DNA from 3 places in the Zobellella sp. An-6 genome. Region 3 is predicted to be linked to each of the others. Evidence: predicted binding sites of a transcription regulator. Region 3 holds the regulator's gene; each other region holds the start of a gene.

Region 1 (6,044 bases), 1.5 Mb from region 3:
TGGCCTACCAAGTAGGAGCTGACTTCTACCTCCTGGGGCGCGACCTGGACGTTGTCGGACGACAGCCAGGCGTTGATCCAGGGAATAGGGTTCTGTTTGGAACCCTCAAAGGCGGGCGCCAGTCCCACCGCCTGCATGCGCAGGTTGGTGATGTATTCCACGTACTGGCACAGGATATCCTTGTTCAGGCCGATCATGGAGCCGTCCTTGAACAGGTATTCGGCCCATTCCTTCTCCTGGATGGCGGCGGCCCTGAACAGCTCGAAGCACTGCTGTTCGCAGTCGCGGGCCACCTGGGCCATCTCCGGATCGTCCTCGCCGGCACGCAGGATATTGAGCATGTGCTGGGTGCCGGTCAGGTGCAGGGCTTCGTCCCGGGCGATCAGCTTGATGATCTTGGCGTTGCCTTCCATCAGCTCGCGCTCGGCAAAGGCGAAGGAGCAGGCGAAGCTCACGTAGAAGCGGATCGCTTCCAGGGCGTTGACGCACATCAGGCACAGGTAGAGTTTCTTCTTCAGCTCGTAGCGGTTGACGGTGACCTTCTGGCCCTTGATCTCGTGCTCGCCCTCGCCGTAGAGGTGGTAGAAGTTGGTGTACTCGATAAGCTCATCGTAGTAGCCGGCGATGTCCTTTGCCCGCTTCTGGATATGCTCGTTGGCCACGATGTCGTCGAACACCTTGGAGGGATCGTTGACGATATTGCGGATGATGTGGGTATAGGAGCGCGAGTGGATGGTCTCGGAAAAGGCCCAGGTCTCGATCCAGGTTTCCAGCTCGGGCAGGGACACCAGCGGCAGCAGGGCCACGTTGGGGCTGCGGCCCTGGATGGAGTCGAGCAGGGTCTGGTACTTGAGGTTGCTGATAAAGATGTGCTTCTCATGATCCGGCAGGGCCTGGTAGTCGATCCTGTCCTGGGACACGTCCACCTCTTCCGGACGCCAGAAAAAGGACAGCTGCTTTTCGATCAGCTTCTCAAAAATTTCGTATTTCTGCTGGTCATAGCGGGCCACGTTCACCGGGTTGCCGAGGAACATGGGCTCTTTCATGTGATCGTTTTGAACTTGACTGAAAGTGGTGTAAGACATTTTTCTCGTTCCGCAAAGACAATGAGCGCAGTGCCGCTCAGCCCGCGTTGGCGGTAGTGAGCGACGCTGCGCACAGCGGCGAGGTGGCCCTCGCCGGGATTATTTGAGTGTGACGGTGCCTTAAATCTTGCAGGCACCGCCGGCGCAGCCGTCATCTTCCTGCATGTCGTTCTGGGCGTCTGCCGCACCGTCACGGGTGTTGTGGTAATACAGGGTCTTGAGACCGAACTTGTAGGCGGTGAGCAGGTCTTTCAGCAACTGCTTCATCGGTACCCGGCCGCCCTCAAAGCGGGCCGGATCGTAGTTGGTGTTGGCGGAAATGGCCTGATCCACGAACTTCTGCATCACGCCGACCAGCTGCAGATAGCCGTCGTTGGAGGGCATCTGCCACAGCAGCTCGTACTGGCCCTTGAGCCGTTCGTACTCGGGCACCACCTGCTTGAGGATGCCGTCCTTGGAGGCCTTGATCGACACCAGGCCGCGGGGCGGCTCTATGCCGTTGGTGGCGTTGGAGATCTGGCTCGAGGTTTCGGAGGGCATCAGCGCGGTCAGGGTGCTGTTGCGCAGGCCCACCGTCTTGATCTCCTCGCGCAGGCTTTCCCAGTCCAGGTGCAGCGGTTCGCTGCAGACGCTGTCCAGATCCTTCTTGTAGGTGTCGATGGGCAGTATGCCCTGAGCGTAGGTGGTCTCATTAAAGGCCGGGCAGGCCCCGAACTCCCTGGCCAGCTGCACCGAGGCCTTCAGCAGGTAGTACTGGATGGCCTCGAAAGTCTTGTGGGTCAGGCCGATGGCGCTGCCATCGGAATATTTGACGCCGTGCTTGGCCAGGTAGTAGGCGTAGTTGATGACGCCAATGCCCAGAGTCCGGCGGTTCATCGAGCCCTTGTGGGCGGCCAGCAGCGGGTAGTCCTGGTAGTCGAGCAGGGCGTCGAGGGCGCGTACCGCCAGCTCCGCCAGCTCTTCCAGGTCGTCCAGGCTGCCGATGGCACCCAGGTTGAAGGCGGACAGGGTGCAGAGGGCGATTTCGCCGTTCTCGTCGTTGATGTCCATCAGCGGCTTGGTGGGCAGGGCGATCTCCAGGCAGAGGTTGCTCTGGCGCACCGGGGCCACCGCCGGGTCGAAGGGGCTGTGGGTGTTGCAGTGATCCACGTTCTGGATATAGATGCGGCCGGTGCCGGCGCGTTCCTGCATCATCAGGGAGAACAGCTCCAGCGCCTTGACGGTGCGCTTGCGAATGCTGTCGTCCCGCTCGTATTGCTCGTACAGGGTTTCAAACTTGGCCTGATCCTCAAAGAAGGCATCGTACAGGCCGGGCACGTCGGAGGGGCTGAACAGGGTGATGTCGCCGCCCTTGATCAGGCGCTGGTACATCAGCCGGTTGATCTGCACGCCGTAGTCCATGTGGCGGACCCGGTTCTCTTCCACGCCGCGGTTGTTCTTGAGCACCAGCAGCGACTCCACTTCCAGGTGCCACAGGGGATAGAACAGGGTGGCGGCACCGCCGCGCACGCCGCCCTGGGAGCAGCATTTGACCGCGGTCTGGAAGTGCTTGTAGAAGGGGATACAGCCGGTGTGGAAGGCCTCGCCGCCACGGATGGGGCTGCCGAGCGCCCGGATGCGGCCGGCGTTGATGCCGATGCCGGCGCGCTGGGACACATAACGCACAATGGCGCCGGAGGTGGCGTTGATGGAATCCAGGCTGTCGCCGCACTCGATCAGCACGCAGGAGCTGAACTGGCGGGTGGGCGTGCGCACGCCGGACATGATGGGCGTGGGCAGGGAGATCTTGAACTGGGACACCGCATCATAGAAGCGGGTGATGTAGTCCAGCCGGGTCGCCTTGGGGTACTTGGAGAACAGGCAGGCGGCCACCAGCATGTACAGGAACTGGGGGCTCTCGTAGATGGCGCCGGTGACCCGGTTCTGCACCAGGTACTTGCCCTCGAGCTGCTTGACCGCGGCGTAGGAGAAGTCCATGTCGCGCTCGTGGTGCAGGCGGGCGTTCAGGGTTTCGAACTCCTCGCGGCTGTAGTCGGCCAGGATGTGCTGGTCGTACTTGCCCATCTCGGTGAGTTTGACCACATGATCGTAGAAGTGGGGCGGCTCGAACCGGCCGTAGGCCTTCTTGCGCAGGTGGAACATGGCCAGGCGGGCGGCCAGGTACTGGTAGTCCGGACTCTGTTCGGAGATCAGATCCGCGGCGGCCTTGATGATGGTCTCGTGGATGTCTTCGGTGCGGATACCGTCATAGAACTGGATATGGGAGCGCAGCTCTACCTGGGAGACGGAAACATTGTCCAGGCCCTCGGCGGCCCAGGTGATGACCCTGTGGATCTTGTCCAGATCGATGGGCTCCTTGGCGCCGGAGCGTTTGGTGACCAGCAGATGTTTGTTCATGAGGCGGACCTTCTCCCGGTGGTGTTGTGTCTGCTCCGGCAAAACCCGTGCAGCCAGCCACCCTATATAGTGTGGTCGGCAATCGGAGGAAGCACAACATCTAGTTGTGATATTGAGGATGGGCACAATATAGTGGGTTGCCCCCCGATTCTCAAGCCGGCTGCCGCCGGAAGATCTTGTGGATAATCTGTGATCTTCGGGCTTGTGTTTGCACTCACTAACTTCTGCTCCGTTGGGAGTCTGGCGCTGGCCAAAGCCTGCTGTTTTTATGGGCGGGAGGAAACTTTTTTTGAAAAATTTGGCTTGCAAAAAAAGGCGTTTGGGGATCCCGCCGGAACTTTCAGCAGGAGGTGCCGAACGCGTCTTCGAGCCAGCTTTTCAGGGCCGGCACCGAGTCGAGTCGATGGTCCGCCTGCCAGTCGTCCGGGTTCTCGCCGGCCGAGATGTAGCCCCAGGCGGCGGCGATGGTCACCATGCCGGCGGCCCGGCCCGCTTCTATGTCGCGCCTGTGGTCGCCCACATAGACGCACTGGGCCGCCGCCACCGCCAGCTGTCCGGCGGCGTGGAGCAGGGGAGCCGGATGCGGTTTTTTCTGGGGCAGGGTATCGGCGCTGACGGTGACGCCACAACCGGCGAACAGCGGCAGCCCGGCCAGCAGCGGTTCGGTCAGGGCGGCGGGCTTGTTGGTGACCACCCCCCAGGGAATGCGACGCCGGTCGAGCCAGTCGAGCAGCTCCGCCACGCCGTCGTAGGGGCGGGTATGGCGGCAGAGGTTCTCGCCGTAAAAGGCCAGCATCCGCCGGCGCAGCTGTTCCAGTCCGTGCTGTGCGATAAGCGCCGGCTGGATGCCGGCCTGGAGCAGGGCGTAGGAGCCATCCGAGGTGGTGCAGCTCAGCACCTCGTCGGAGAGCGGGGGCAACCCCAGGCCGGTGATGACATGGTTGGCGGCCGCGCCCATGTCGCCGGCCGTGTCCAGCAGGGTACCGTCTAGGTCGAACAACACCGCGCGCACGTCCATGGTTTACTCCGGTTTGATGGCGTGGACCATGTAGTTGACGTCCGCATCCCGGCTCAGCTTGAAATCGCCGGTCAGGGGCCGGTAGACCACGCCGCTGATGTCCTTCACCACCAGACCGGCCCGCTCTATATAGGAACACAGCTCCGCCGGGGTGATGAACTTGCGGTGATCATGGGTGCCTTTCGGCACCATTTTCAGCAGATGTTCCGCCACCCCTATCATCAGCAGCCAGGCCTTGGGGTTGCGGCTGATGGTGGAAAACACCAGGGTGGCGCCGGGTCGGGCCAGCTCGGCGCAGGCCTGCACCACGGAAGCCGGGTCGGGCACGTGCTCCAGCATTTCCATACAGGTCACCACCTCGAATTGTCCGGGCCGTTCGGCGGCCAGCTGCTCGGCGGTGCCCTGACGATAATTGACGCTCACCCCGGTTTCCAGGGCATGCAGCCGGGCCACGGCCAGCGGCTCGCGGCCCATGTCCACCCCGGTGACCTCGGCGCCTTCCCGGGCCATGCTCTCGCTTAAAATACCGCCGCCGCAGCCGATGTCGATCACCTGCTTGCCGAACAGGCCGCCGGCCTTGCCGGCTATCCAGTCCAGGCGCAGGGGGTTGAGCCGGTGCAGGGGCTTGAAGTCGCCCTCCGGATCCCACCAGCGGGAGGCCATGGCCTCGAATTTGTCGATTTCCTGTTGATCTACGTTCATGGTCGAAGCCTTAAAGCCGGACAAACTGAGGAGGCCATTATAACCAAGCGGCCTGTCGCCGCCAGCTTCCCTGCTCCCGTCGGGCCGGAACTGTGCTAGAATGGCGCGTTTTTCAAAGCCATATAATCAATAAACTGGGGACAAGGCTTGCTATGACCGATCTGGCCCGAGAAATCATGCCGATAAACATCGAGGAAGAGCTCAAACGCTCCTACCTGGATTACGCCATGAGCGTGATCGTGGGACGGGCGCTTCCCGATGTGCGAGATGGTTTGAAGCCGGTGCATCGCCGTGTGCTGTTCGCCATGAACGAGCTCGGCAACGACTGGAACAAGCCCTACAAGAAATCAGCCCGGGTAGTGGGTGACGTAATAGGTAAATATCACCCCCACGGCGACAGCGCGGTATACGACACCATAGTGCGGATGGCGCAGGACTTTTCCATGCGCTATACCCTGGTCGACGGCCAGGGCAACTTCGGCTCGGTGGATGGCGACTCCGCCGCCGCCATGCGTTATACCGAAGTGCGCATGGACAAGATCGCCCACGAGCTGCTGGCGGATCTGGACAAGGAAACCGTCGACTGGGTGCCCAACTACGACGGCACCGAGATGATACCGGCGGTGATGCCGACCAAGGTGCCCAACCTGCTGGTCAACGGCTCCTCCGGTATCGCCGTGGGCATGGCCACCAATATTCCGCCCCACAACCTCAACGAGGTGGTGGACGGCTGCCTGGCGCTGATCGACAACGAACACATCAGCGTCGACCAGCTGATCGAGCTGATCCCGGGCCCGGATTTCCCCACCGGCGGCATCATCAACGGCAAGTCCGGCATCATC
Region 2 (6,044 bases), 850 kb from region 3:
AGGCCCTGACCGGCAGCCGCTGACCTCGACCCGATCAGGCACATTCATCGAAAACGGTGTCGACCAGAAGGTCGGCACCGTTTTTTATTATCTAGTGGAATAAATTGCCCCAAGTTGGTGAAAGTGGATATTTGGCATGGGCAAAAGGGTCCAAAACGGGGCACCAAACTGCAGCAGGCAGCACCGGATAGGGAAAGAGCGGGTCGTGATTTTTTACGGCTGTCAAGAGGGGTTTTCCCGCGTAACAGACTCAAAAGGTTATGCACAGCGGGCGCAGCCCTTGTGCCTGTAGGGCTTGGCTCAGTTATCCACCATTTCTGTGGATAAGGCTGTGGACTGGGTGGATGCAACCGGTGCAAAGCCAGACGGGACGGGCTTCCCGGATAAGTAGGCAAAAAAGTAGGCAAAAAATAATTTATTGAAAAACAATTACTTGAAAAAAAATACAAGAAGTTTCCGCTCAGTATCTGAACACCGGCAGAAAATAGAGTTAAAGCACTATAATGTGGGTTTTTAAGAAGGGGAGGAGTCGATTTAGTGGATAAGTCAAGTAGTGCAGAGCAAAATCTGGCTCCCCCTGCTGGACTCGAACCAGCGACATACGGATTAACAGTCCGCCGTTCTACCGACTGAACTAAGGGGGAATCTCATGAAGAGGCCGCAGATAATACGCAGGCCCCTGGCCGGGGTCAAGGATAAAATCGGCTTTTTTGCGGCATCTGGGCCGGGGTTAAGTTTTCGCTTAAATTTACCGGTCCGGCGGGGGTAAACTGGGTTTTGGCGACAGAGGAGAGCGGCAATGAGTAAAGACTTCCAACTGGTGAGCGACTATCAACCCGGCGGCGATCAGCCCAACGCGATAGCGCAGCTGCTGGAGGGCATCGATGCCGGCCTGGCGCACCAGACCCTGCTGGGGGTGACCGGCTCGGGCAAGACCTTTACCATGGCCAACGTCATCGCCGCCCTCAACAGGCCCACCATGATACTGGCCCCCAACAAGACGCTGGCGGCCCAGCTCTACGGCGAGATGAAGGAGTTCTTTCCCCACAACGCGGTGGAGTACTTCGTCTCCTACTACGACTACTACCAGCCCGAAGCCTATGTGCCGACCACCGACACCTTTATCGAGAAGGACGCCTCGATCAACGATCATATCGAGCAGATGCGGTTGTCGGCCACCAAGGCGCTGATGGAGCGGCGGGACGTGATCATCGTGGCCTCGGTGTCGGCCATCTACGGCCTGGGCGATCCCCAGTCCTACCTGAGCATGATGCTGCACCTGCGCACCGGCGACCGGCTGGAGCAACGCGACATGCTGCGCCGGCTGGCGGAGCTGCAATACAGCCGTAACGACGCCGCCTTCCAGCGCGGCACCTTCCGGGTGCGCGGCGAGGTGATCGACATCTTCCCGGCGGAGTCCGACAGCGAGGCGGTGCGGGTGGAACTGTTCGACGACGAAATCGAGCGCATCAGCCTGTTCGATCCGCTCACCGGCGCCGTGCAACAGACCCTGGCCCGCTTCACCATCTACCCCAAGACCCACTATGTGACGCCGCGCGAGACCCTGCTCGAGGCCATTGAGCACATCAAGAAAGAGCTGGTCGAACGCAAGGCCCAGCTGCTGGCGGCCAACAAGCTGCTGGAAGAGCAGCGCATCAGCCAGCGCACCCAGTTCGACATCGAGATGATCCAGGAACTGGGCTATTGCTCGGGGATAGAGAACTACTCCCGCTACCTGTCGGGGCGGGGAGAGGGCGAGCCGCCGCCCACCCTGTTCGACTACCTGCCCGGCGACGGCCTGCTGATCATCGACGAGTCCCATGTCACGGTGCCGCAGATCGGCGGCATGTACAAGGGTGACCGCTCGCGCAAGGAAACCCTGGTGGAGTACGGTTTCCGGCTGCCCTCGGCACTGGACAACAGACCGCTGCGCTTCGAGGAATTCGAGGCGCTGATGCCGCAGACGGTATTCGTCTCCGCCACCCCCGGTCCCTACGAGCTGGACAAGTCCGGCAGCGACATCGCCGAGCAGGTGGTGCGCCCCACCGGCCTGCTCGACCCCGAGCTGGAGGTGCGGCCGGTGGCGACCCAGGTGGACGACCTGCTGTCGGAGGCGAAGTTGCGCGCCGGGCGGGACGAGCGGGTGCTGGTCACCACCCTCACCAAGCGCATGGCGGAGGATCTGACCGAGTACCTGAACGAGCACGGGGTGCGGGTGCGCTACCTGCACTCGGATATCGACACCGTGGAGCGGATGGAGATCATCCGCGACCTGCGCCTGGGGCAGTTTGACGTGCTGGTGGGCATCAACCTGCTGCGGGAAGGGCTGGACATGCCGGAGGTGTCGCTGGTGGCCATTCTGGATGCGGACAAGGAAGGCTTCCTGCGCTCCGAACGCTCCCTTATCCAGACGATAGGGCGGGCGGCGCGCAACCTGAGCGGCAAGGCCATCCTCTATGCGGACAGCATCACCCGCTCCATGGCCGCCGCCATCAATGAGACCGAACGCCGCCGGGAGCTGCAGCGGCGCTTCAACGAGGAGCACGGCATAGTGCCGCGCGGCCTCAACAAGCGCATCACCGACGTGATGGATCTGGACGGCACCAAACGGGTCGGCTCCAAGCGCGCCAAGGAAAAGACCCCGGTGCCGGCGCACCTGCCCAGCGCCAAGGAGCTTAGCCACCAGATCGACGAGCTGGAGAAGGTCATGCTCAACCACGCCCGCAACCTGGAATTCGAGCAGGCGGCGGCGGCACGCGATCGCATTCACCTGCTGCGGGAGCAGTTGATCCGCAGCTGAAGCCAGAAGCTAGAAGCTGGAAGTGAGAGCCTGCCTGGATTCCGGCTTCCGGCTTCCGGCTAGGGCTTCGCCTGATACGCGGCGGTATCCCACAAGGGCACGGTCGACAGGGAGTGCTTGAAGCTGCCTTCGGTTTCCTTGGTACTGTAGGCCACGTACAGCAGGCTCTGGCTGGCTTCGTCGTAGATACGGCGGATCTTCAGGCTTTTCAGGAAGATGCTTTTCGACTTCTTGAACACGATATCGCCGCTCTTGGACTTGTCCACCGCCGCTATCATTCCGGGGGTGATCTCCCCGGTCTGGCGGCAGCTGATCGACATGTCGGAAGGATCCGCCAGGCTCAGATCCGCCACTACGTTGGAGATATGGCAGGTCACCCCGCTGACCACCGGGTCGGTAAGTACCTCTATCTTGATGTCCTTGGTGGTGAATACCCCGAGGGAGACATCGCCCACTTCATTGTTGTCGCAACCGCTAAGGGCGAGGACGACGAGCCCCGCCATGGTGATCCTGCTCCGCATTCCGGGCCCCTTGTCATCGTACCTGTCTGCTTGTTAGCGGGTGTGATAACACAAAGCCCCGTCCGGTGCCATCTCCGCTCCCTATCTTTTAATAAACATTTCATATGTACCTTATTGTTCGAAGCCTGATCCAGATCAGGGAAAAGGACTATCCTGGGACGGGCGTATTCCAATATATGGTGTTTGTATCTAGCATTGTCACACAACATATAGTGTTTGGTGCGAGTGATGCTCAATGCCTTCGAACCCAGGGTGGTACTGCAGGAAGTGCCCGGCGAGGTTAGCCTGGCCTGGCTGGTGACCGGCTGCCCCCTGGCCTGCCCGGGCTGCCACAGCCGCGACAGCTGGGACCCGCAAGCGGGCAGCCCGCTCACCGGCGAGCGGCTGCAGGGCTGGCTGGAGCGTTATCGGGGCCTGCTGACCTGTGTGTTGTTTTTCGGTGGAGAATGGGACCGGGAGGCGCTGCTGGCGCTGCTGCGCCAGGTACGGCGGCAGGGACTCAAGACCTGCCTCTATACCGGGCGGGAGCGGGTGGGCCGGGCGCTGCTGGCCGAGCTCGACTACCTCAAGACGGGCCCCTGGCGGGCCGAGCTCGGCGGTCTCGACTCCAGAGACACTAACCAACGGCTGATTTGCCTGAGCACGGGTGAATCGCTCAATCACACTTTTTGGAGAAGGTCATGATACGTCTGCACCCGGAGCAGCTGCGCGCCAAGGTAGACAGCTTCAACGCTTACATGAAGGCGTCCAACGCGGCGGATGGCTCCAAGATGGATCCCAATGCCAACGTGACCCAGAAAAACATCGCCACCGCCGAGGCGGAGCTGATGAAGGACTTTTTTGTGCAGGTCAACCGGGGACTGGTGAAGAACAAGATCGCCGAGCTGTTCGGCGCCGATCTCGCCACCGAGTACGAGCGGCAAATCGAGCAGCACGAGATCTACGTGCACGATGAAACCAGCCTCAAGCCCTATTGCGTGTCCATCACCATGTACCCCTTCCTGCTCGACGGCCTGACCCGGCTCGGCGGCGAGAGCCAGGCGCCCCGGCACCTGGAGTCCTTCTGTGGCGCCTTCGTCAACCTGGTGTTCGCCATCAGCGCCCAGTTCGCCGGCGCCGTCGCCACCGTGGAGTTTTTGACCTACTTCGATTATTTCGCCCGCAAGGATTACGGCGACGACTACCTCACCGAGCATGCCCACGCCATCAACAATCACCTGCAGCACGTGGTCTACGCCATCAACCAGCCGGCGGCGGCCAGGGGCTACCAGAGCGTGTTCTGGAATATTTCCCTGTTCGATCGCGACTATTTCAACACCATGTTCGAGTTTTTCGTCTTCCCCGACGGCAGCCGGCCCGAGGCCGAGTCGGTGTTCCGGCTGCAGGCTCATTTCCTCGACTGGTTCAACGAAGAGCGGCGCAAGGCGGTGCTGACCTTCCCGGTGGTGACCGCCGCCATGCTGACCCGGGACGGCGCCCCCGCCGATGAGGCCTTCGCCGAGCTGTGCGCCGGGCAGATGAGCCGGGGCAACAGCTTCTTCATCTACATGTCGGACAGCGCCGACTCCCTGGCCTCCTGCTGCCGGCTGCGCAACGAGGTGAGCGATCATACCTTCTCCTACACCCTGGGGGCGGGCGGGGTGGCCACCGGCTCGATCAACGTCATCACCCTCAACATGAACCGGCTGGAGCAGGACGGCCGCGATTTGCTGACCGAGATCCACAAAATCCAGCGCTATCAGGTGGCCTATCGCCGGCTGATGGAGGACTTCCTGGAAAACGGCATCCTCACCGTCTACGACGCCGGCTTTATCAGCCTGGACAAGCAGTTCCTCACCATCGGCATCAACGGCATGGTGGAGGCGGCAGAGTACCGGGGTATCCAGGTCGGCAACAACCCCGACTACCAGCGCTTTGTCAGCGAGCGGCTCAAGATCATCTACGACGCCAACCGGGTGGCGCGGCAGGAGTACGGCTACCTGTTCAACACCGAGTTTGTGCCGGCGGAAAACCTGGGGGTGAAGAACGCCAAGTGGGACAGGGCCGACGGCTATGTGGTGCCGCGGGACTGCTACAACTCCTACTTCTATGTGGTGGAAGACGAGGAGGGGACCCAGGTGCTCGACAAGTTCGTGCTGCACGGCCGGGATCTGGTGCAATACCTGGACGGCGGATCGGCGCTGCACCTCAACCTGGACGAGCACCTGAGCAGGGCAGGCTACCTGCAGCTCTACCGCATCGCCGCCAGCACCGGCTGCCATTATTTCACCGTCAACGTGCGCAGCACCCTGTGCAACGACTGCGGCCATATCAGCAAGCATACCGACTGGGCGTGCGGGCAGTGCGGCAGCGAGAATATCGATCACGCTACCCGGGTGATCGGCTACCTGAAGCGGGTGTCGGCCTTCAGCGCCGGCCGCCGGGCCGAGCACGGCCGGCGCTTCTACCACCGGTAATCCTCTTGCCTCTTTCCAGCCCGGTGCCGTCTGATGGTTGTACCCGCAGGCAACACCGGCGCGGATGGGGAGGGCAAAGGGAGTTGCTCTGCCGACCTTCTGTTTCAGGGATGAACGGAGAGCGTACATGGGGCGAGCTTGCTCGCCGTGACGAGCCATTTCGGCCTGACCGAACATCCAGTGAATGTTCGCAGCAGGCCGCAACGGCGAGTGCCCTATTTTATGGCGTGTCGGCAGGGTAGTACATTTTGGCCGAGTACAGCAGAT
Region 3 (6,044 bases):
GGATGCCCTGGGCGATCAGCCGGGTCTGCTCCTTGGTCTGGCCCGGGCGCTGGGTGGCCCGGGCGATGCGCTCGGCCTCGTCCCGGCTCTGGGGCGAGGCCTCGGCGGGCCTATTCTTGTGGTAACGCATCAGTCGGCCACGTTGTTGAGGTAGTGCAGATCCATGCTGAACATGGCCCGCAGCAGTTCGGCGGCCGCGGCATAAAAGCCGAACTCGTCCTGCTCCCGGCAGGCGTCCACGAAAGCGGGCAGCCAGCCGATGATCAGCTGGTTGGCCAGCTCCCGCTGTTGGTCGAGCAGGGTCTGGCGTGCCGGCACGTCCCCCCGTTCGGCCGCGTCGGCGGCGGCCAGGGCCAGGGTGCCCATCATTTCCAGCTGGTTGCAGACGTTGAGCGGATCATCGTCGTCCAGCCGGGTACCGTGTTGGCGCAGCAGCACCGACATCAGCACCAGGGCCTCGTCTTCCGGCGGCGCCAGGGTCGAGGTGTCCAGCAGCGAGGGCTGGCCGAACAGCCGGCCGTACTGCTCGGTCAGTTCCGCATGGGGCTTTTTCAGTCCGGCCACCCGCTCGGCCTGCCGGCGGAACGCCTCGGTGGTGGCGTTCAGGGGGTCCAGGGTGGCCAGGCTGTCCAGGAAGGCGTGCATGTCGTAGCCGCTGAACTCGCGGATCTCGCTGTCGGCCAGGGGGGCGGCGAAGAGGGCGGTAAACCAGTGATAGAGTTCGGCTCGGCGGTGCGAGGTAACCATGAAGTCTTGCATATTCCCCTCAACATTTGTTTGGGTGCCCGGCGCGGCTTTCCGAGACCGGCACCACGGGCCAAAACGCCTATTCTATCGGGTTTGGGCGCTATATCCAGCCCGTGGCCCGGTAGCGGGGGCATGATGAGCTTGTTATGCTCCCTTCAACTTTTTGTGAACTTTTCAACATAAAGATAAAAAAATGTTGATAACTTCCTCGCCGGGGCTAGGCCGGGCCGCGCCTTGGGGGTAAACTCTAGCCCCAACAGTGATAACCGCACGAGTCAGGAGAAACGGATGTTAAAGCGTGACATGAATATCGCCGATTATGATCCCCAGCTGTGGCAGGCCATCAGCGATGAAACCCTGCGTCAGGAGGAGCATATCGAGCTGATTGCTTCCGAAAACTACACTAGCCCCCGGGTGATGCAGGCGCAGGGTTCCCAGCTGACCAACAAGTACGCCGAAGGCTACCCCGGCAAGCGTTTCTATGGCGGCTGCGAGTATGTCGACATCGCCGAAGAGCTGGCCATCGAGCGCGCCAAGCAGCTGTTCGGCGCCACCTACGCCAACGTCCAGCCCCACTCCGGCTCCCAGGCCAATGCCGCCGTCTTCATGGCCCTGGTCAAGCCCGGCGATACCGTCATGGGCATGAACCTGGCCCACGGCGGCCACCTGACTCACGGCTCTCCCGCCAACTTTTCCGGCAAGATGTACAACATCATCCCCTACGGCATCAACGAGCAAGGCGTGCTGGACTACGAAGAGATGGAGCGCCTGGCGGTCGAGCACAAGCCGAAGATGATCATCGGCGGCTTCTCCGCCTTCTCCGGCCTGGTCGACTGGGCGCGCATGCGCGAGATCGCCGACAAGGTCGGTGCCTGGTTCATGGTCGACATGGCCCACGTGGCGGGTCTGATCGCCGCCGGTCACTACCCGAGCCCGATCGCCCATGCCCACGTGGTGACCTCCACCACCCACAAGACCCTGGCCGGTCCCCGTGGCGGCCTGATCCTGTCCGCCTCCAACGATGAAGAGCTGGAGAAGAAGCTGAACTCCGCCGTTTTCCCCGGCGGCCAGGGCGGCCCCCTGATGCACATCATCGCCGCCAAGGCGGTGGCCTTCAAGGAAGCCATGGAGCCCGAGTTCAAGGAATACCAGGGCCAGGTGCTGAAGAACGCCCAGGCCATGGCCGACGAGTTCCAGAAGCGCGGCTACAAGGTGGTCTCCGGCGGTACTCACAACCACCTGTTCCTGCTCGACCTGATCGACAAGGACATCACCGGTAAGGAAGCCGACGCCGCCCTGGGCCGTGCCTTCATCACCGTCAACAAGAACGCCGTGCCCAACGATCCGCGCTCTCCGTTCGTGACTTCCGGTATCCGCATCGGTACCCCGGCGGTGACCCGTCGCGGCTTCAAGGAGACCGAGGTGCGCGAGCTGGCCGGCTGGATCTGCGATGTGCTCGACAACATCAACGACGACGCCACCATCGCCCGGGTGAAGGAGCAGGTACTGGATATCTGCCGCCGCTTCCCGGTCTATGCCTGAGTCTGAGTGGTTCGATGTCAAAACGGGGCCTTCGGGCTCCGTTTTTCTATCCGGCACCGGGTCGTCGAAATGGCGCCGGGTGCCGGGTTCCCGCCGGCTCCGGCGCGGAAGCCTGCCGGCAGGATGCTGGCAATCTCAGGTCCGCTTCTTTACACTAGGGCCATCGCCGGCTCCGCGGAGGCACCATGCACTGCCCCTTCTGTAACGCAACCGAAACCAAGGTCATCGACTCCCGCCTGGTGGGGGACGGCCTGCAGGTGCGCCGGCGACGGGAATGCAATGCCTGCAGGGAGCGGTTCACCACCTTCGAGACCGCCGAGCTGGTAATGCCGCGGGTGATCAAGACCACCGGCATCCGCGAGCCCTTCAATGAGGACAAGCTGGAAGCCGGCATGCAGCGTGCGCTGGAAAAGCGTCCGGTCAGCACCGAGGCCATCGAGCAGGCCATCAGCCGCATCAAATCCCAGCTGCGCGCCACCGGCGAGCGGGAAGTCAAATCCGAGCTTATCGGCAACCTGGTGATGGAAGAGCTCAAGCAGCTCGACAAGGTCGCCTATATCCGCTTCGCCTCCGTTTACCGCTGTTTCGAGGATCTGCGCCAATTCGGCGAGGAAATAGCCCGTCTGGAGCAATAAGTGTTCAGCAAAGAAGATGCGTTCTGGATGGCCGGGGCGCTCGCCCTGGCCGGCCGCGGCCGCTTTACCACCAGCCCCAATCCGGCGGTGGGTTGCGTTATCGTCAATGAAGGCGAACTGGTCGGCGAGGGCTATCATCAAAAAGCCGGTGAACCCCACGCCGAGGTGTTCGCCCTGCGCCAGGCCGGTCCCCGCGCCCGGGGCGCCACCGCCTATGTCACCCTGGAGCCCTGCTCCCACCATGGTCGTACCCCGCCCTGCGCCCAAGGCCTGATCGACGCCGGCGTGGCCCGGGTGGTGGCGGCCATGGTGGATCCCAATCCCCGGGTCGCCGGGCGGGGACTGGCCATGCTGCAGGAGGCGGGCATCCGGGCCGAAGCCGGCCTGATGACGGCGGCGGCGGAGGCGGTCAACGTCGGCTTTCTGCACCGCATGCGCACCGGCCGTCCCTTCGTGACCGTCAAGCTGGCCGCCAGCCTCGACGGCCGCACCGCGCTGGCCAACGGCGAGAGCAAGTGGATCACCGGTCCCCAGGCCAGGCAGGACGTGCAGCGCCACCGGGCCCTGAGTTGTGCCGTGTTGTCCGGAGCCGACACCGTGCTGGCCGACGACGCCGCCCTCAACGTGCGCTGGCCGGAGCTGCCCGCCTCGGTGCGGGAGCAGTACCCCGAGGCCGGGCTGCGTCAGCCGCTGCGCATCGTGGTCGATACCCGCAACCGGCTGCATCCGGGACTGACCCTCTTTTCCGTCCCCGGCCCGGTGCTGTTGCTGCGCGGCCGGGTCGGCGGCGGTTTCGGCCCTCAGGTGGAAGAATGCGTGCTGCCGCTTGCCGGGAATGGCAAACTCGACCTGCCGCTGCTGCTCGACGAACTGGGCCGGCGCCAGCTGAACCAGCTCTGGGTGGAGGCAGGGGCCCGGCTGTGCGGTGCCCTGCTCGGCCAGGGGCTGGTGGATGAACTGGTGCTCTACCAGGCCCCCAAGCTGATGGGCAACAGCGCCCGCGGCCTGTTCGAACTGCCGGAACAGACCGCCATGGATGCCGTGCCCGTGCTCGAATGGCGCGACTGCCGCCGGGTGGGCGATGATCTTAAACTGACTGCAAGGGTAAAAAACTGATGTTTACCGGTATCGTTGAAGCCACGGGCCTGCTTGCGGCCATCAGCCGCAAGGGCAAGGAGTCGGTGATCAGGATCCATTGTCCCGGGCTGGATCTGTCCGACGTCAAGCTGGGTGATTCCATCGCCACCAACGGTGTCTGCCTGACGGTGACCGAACTGGGCAAGGACTACTACTGTGCCGACGTGTCCGGCGAAACCATCGCCCGCACCGGCTTCGCCGACTACCAGGCGGGCCAGAGGGTCAACCTGGAGAAGGCGCTGCTGCCCACCAGCCGGCTGGGCGGCCACATCGTCTCCGGCCATGTGGACGGGGTGGGCAAGGTGGTGCGCCGCACTCCGCTCGGCAGCAGCCTGGAGCTGTGGCTGGAGGCGCCTGCGGAGCTGGCCCGCTATATCGCCGAAAAAGGCTCCATCACGGTCGACGGCATCAGCCTGACGGTGAACGCGGTGGACGGGGCAGCCTTTAAACTGACCCTGGTACCCCATACATTACAAGAAACCACCCTGGACGACTGGCAACCGGGCCGGTCGGTCAACCTGGAGGTGGATATCATTGCCCGCTATCTGGAGCGCCTGCTGAGCGGTGCGCCCGCATCACCACAGGGCGGACTGACGCTGGCGACCCTGGCCGCCAGCGGATTCGTGAAATAACAAGGAGAACACCATGGCCTTAAGCAGTACCCAGGAAATCATCGACGATCTTCGTCAGGGCAAAATGGTCATCCTGATGGATGACGAGGACCGGGAAAACGAGGGCGACCTGATCATGGCCGCCGAGCATGTGCGGCCGGAAGACATCAACTTCATGGCCAAATACGGCCGGGGGCTGATTTGCCTGACCCTGACCGAGGCCCGTTGCCGCCAGCTGGATCTGCCGCTGATGGTCAGCCGCAATACCGAGCAGTTCTCCACCGCCTTCACCGTGTCCATCGAGGCCGCCGAAGGCGTCACCACCGGCATTTCCGCCGCCGACCGGGCCCGCACCGTGCAGGCGGCGGTGGCCAGGGACGCCAAGGCGGCGGATCTGGTGCAGCCGGGCCATATCTTCCCGCTCAAGGCGCAGAACGGCGGCGTGCTGACCCGCGCCGGCCACACCGAAGCGGGCTGCGACCTGGCGCGGCTGGCGGGCCTGGAGCCGGCGGCGGTGATCGTCGAGATCCTGAACGAAGACGGCACCATGGCCCGGCGCCCGGATCTGGAGAAGTTCGCCGAACAGCACGGCATCAAACTCGGCACCATCGCCGATCTGATCGAATACCGCAACCAGAACGAAACCACCATCGAGCAGGTGGCCCGCTGCCATCTGCCCACCGAATACGGCGACTTCGAGCTGGTCACCTTCCGCGATACCATCGACAACCAGGTGCACTTTGCCCTGAAAAAAGGCGAGATCCTGGCGGAGCAGCCGACCCTGGTGCGGGTGCACATCCACGACATGCTGACCGACGTGCTGATGACCGACCGCCACGCCGCGCGCACCTGGCCGCTGACCAAGTCCATGGCGCGCATCGCCGAGGAAGGAGGCGTGCTGGTGATCCTCGGCAAGGAGGAAACCCCGGATCACCTGCTGTCCCTGGTGCGCACCTTCGAGGCGGTGGACAGGGGCGAGCGGCCCGAGGGCGCCAAGTGGCAGGGTACCTCCCGCCGGGTGGGGGTGGGCTCGCAGATCCTGCGCGCCATGGGGGTGGGCAAGATGCGGCTGCTGAGCTCGCCCAAGCGCTACCACGCCCTGTCCGGCTTCGGCCTGGAAGTGGTGGACTACATCACCGACTGACCGCCGGACAGTGGTGACGAGGCCCGCTCCCGAGCGGGCTTTTTATTCGGCGCCGATTGAGTTTTGGCCCGGATGGGGCAACAATGGCCGCCTCACTAAAGGGACAGCTAATTTAAGGTAACAGGAGAGCCTATGGCCATCTGGGGTCGGGGACTCAGGGCGAAGTCCGTGCTCGCGTTGTTGATAGCCTGCCTGCTGGCCTTTATCCCGGCCGGCGGCATCGGCTGG

What was found. Region 3 encodes NrdR, which represses ribonucleotide reductase genes. Its sites were predicted from a motif close to CACNNTATANNGTG; they were not measured.
Region 1: the regulator NrdR is predicted to act here: its motif matches at 3,541-3,554, upstream of nrdA (class 1a ribonucleoside-diphosphate reductase subunit alpha).
Region 2: the regulator NrdR is predicted to act here: its motif matches at 3,523-3,536, upstream of nrdG (anaerobic ribonucleoside-triphosphate reductase activating protein).

Annotation. Positions count from the first base shown of each region.
Region 1 is NZ_CP199259.1:2,457,053-2,463,096, reverse strand. Features, by position in the region: gene nrdB (class Ia ribonucleoside-diphosphate reductase subunit beta) at 1-1,085, opposite strand, end outside; gene nrdA (class 1a ribonucleoside-diphosphate reductase subunit alpha) at 1,206-3,482, opposite strand; gene ACT7DK_RS11520 (HAD-IA family hydrolase) at 3,823-4,500, opposite strand; gene ubiG (bifunctional 2-polyprenyl-6-hydroxyphenol methylase/3-demethylubiquinol 3-O-methyltransferase UbiG) at 4,504-5,202, opposite strand; gene gyrA (DNA topoisomerase (ATP-hydrolyzing) subunit A) at 5,355-6,044, shown strand, end outside.
Region 2 is NZ_CP199259.1:1,772,897-1,778,940, forward strand. Features, by position in the region: gene nagE (N-acetylglucosamine-specific PTS transporter subunit IIBC) at 1-23, shown strand, start outside; tRNA gene ACT7DK_RS08185 (tRNA-Asn) at 569-644, opposite strand; gene uvrB (excinuclease ABC subunit UvrB) at 800-2,800, shown strand; gene ACT7DK_RS08195 (CreA family protein) at 2,860-3,321, opposite strand; gene nrdG (anaerobic ribonucleoside-triphosphate reductase activating protein) at 3,550-4,005, shown strand; gene nrdD (anaerobic ribonucleoside-triphosphate reductase) at 4,002-5,777, shown strand.
Region 3 is NZ_CP199259.1:924,265-930,308, forward strand. Features, by position in the region: gene ACT7DK_RS04205 (DUF2956 family protein) at 1-130, opposite strand, end outside; gene ACT7DK_RS04210 (molecular chaperone TorD family protein) at 130-759, opposite strand; gene glyA (serine hydroxymethyltransferase) at 1,036-2,289, shown strand; gene nrdR (transcriptional regulator NrdR) at 2,475-2,924, shown strand; gene ribD (bifunctional diaminohydroxyphosphoribosylaminopyrimidine deaminase/5-amino-6-(5-phosphoribosylamino)uracil reductase RibD) at 2,925-4,040, shown strand; gene ACT7DK_RS04230 (riboflavin synthase) at 4,040-4,693, shown strand; gene ribBA (bifunctional 3,4-dihydroxy-2-butanone-4-phosphate synthase/GTP cyclohydrolase II) at 4,707-5,816, shown strand; gene siaA (biofilm regulation protein phosphatase SiaA) at 5,949-6,044, shown strand, end outside.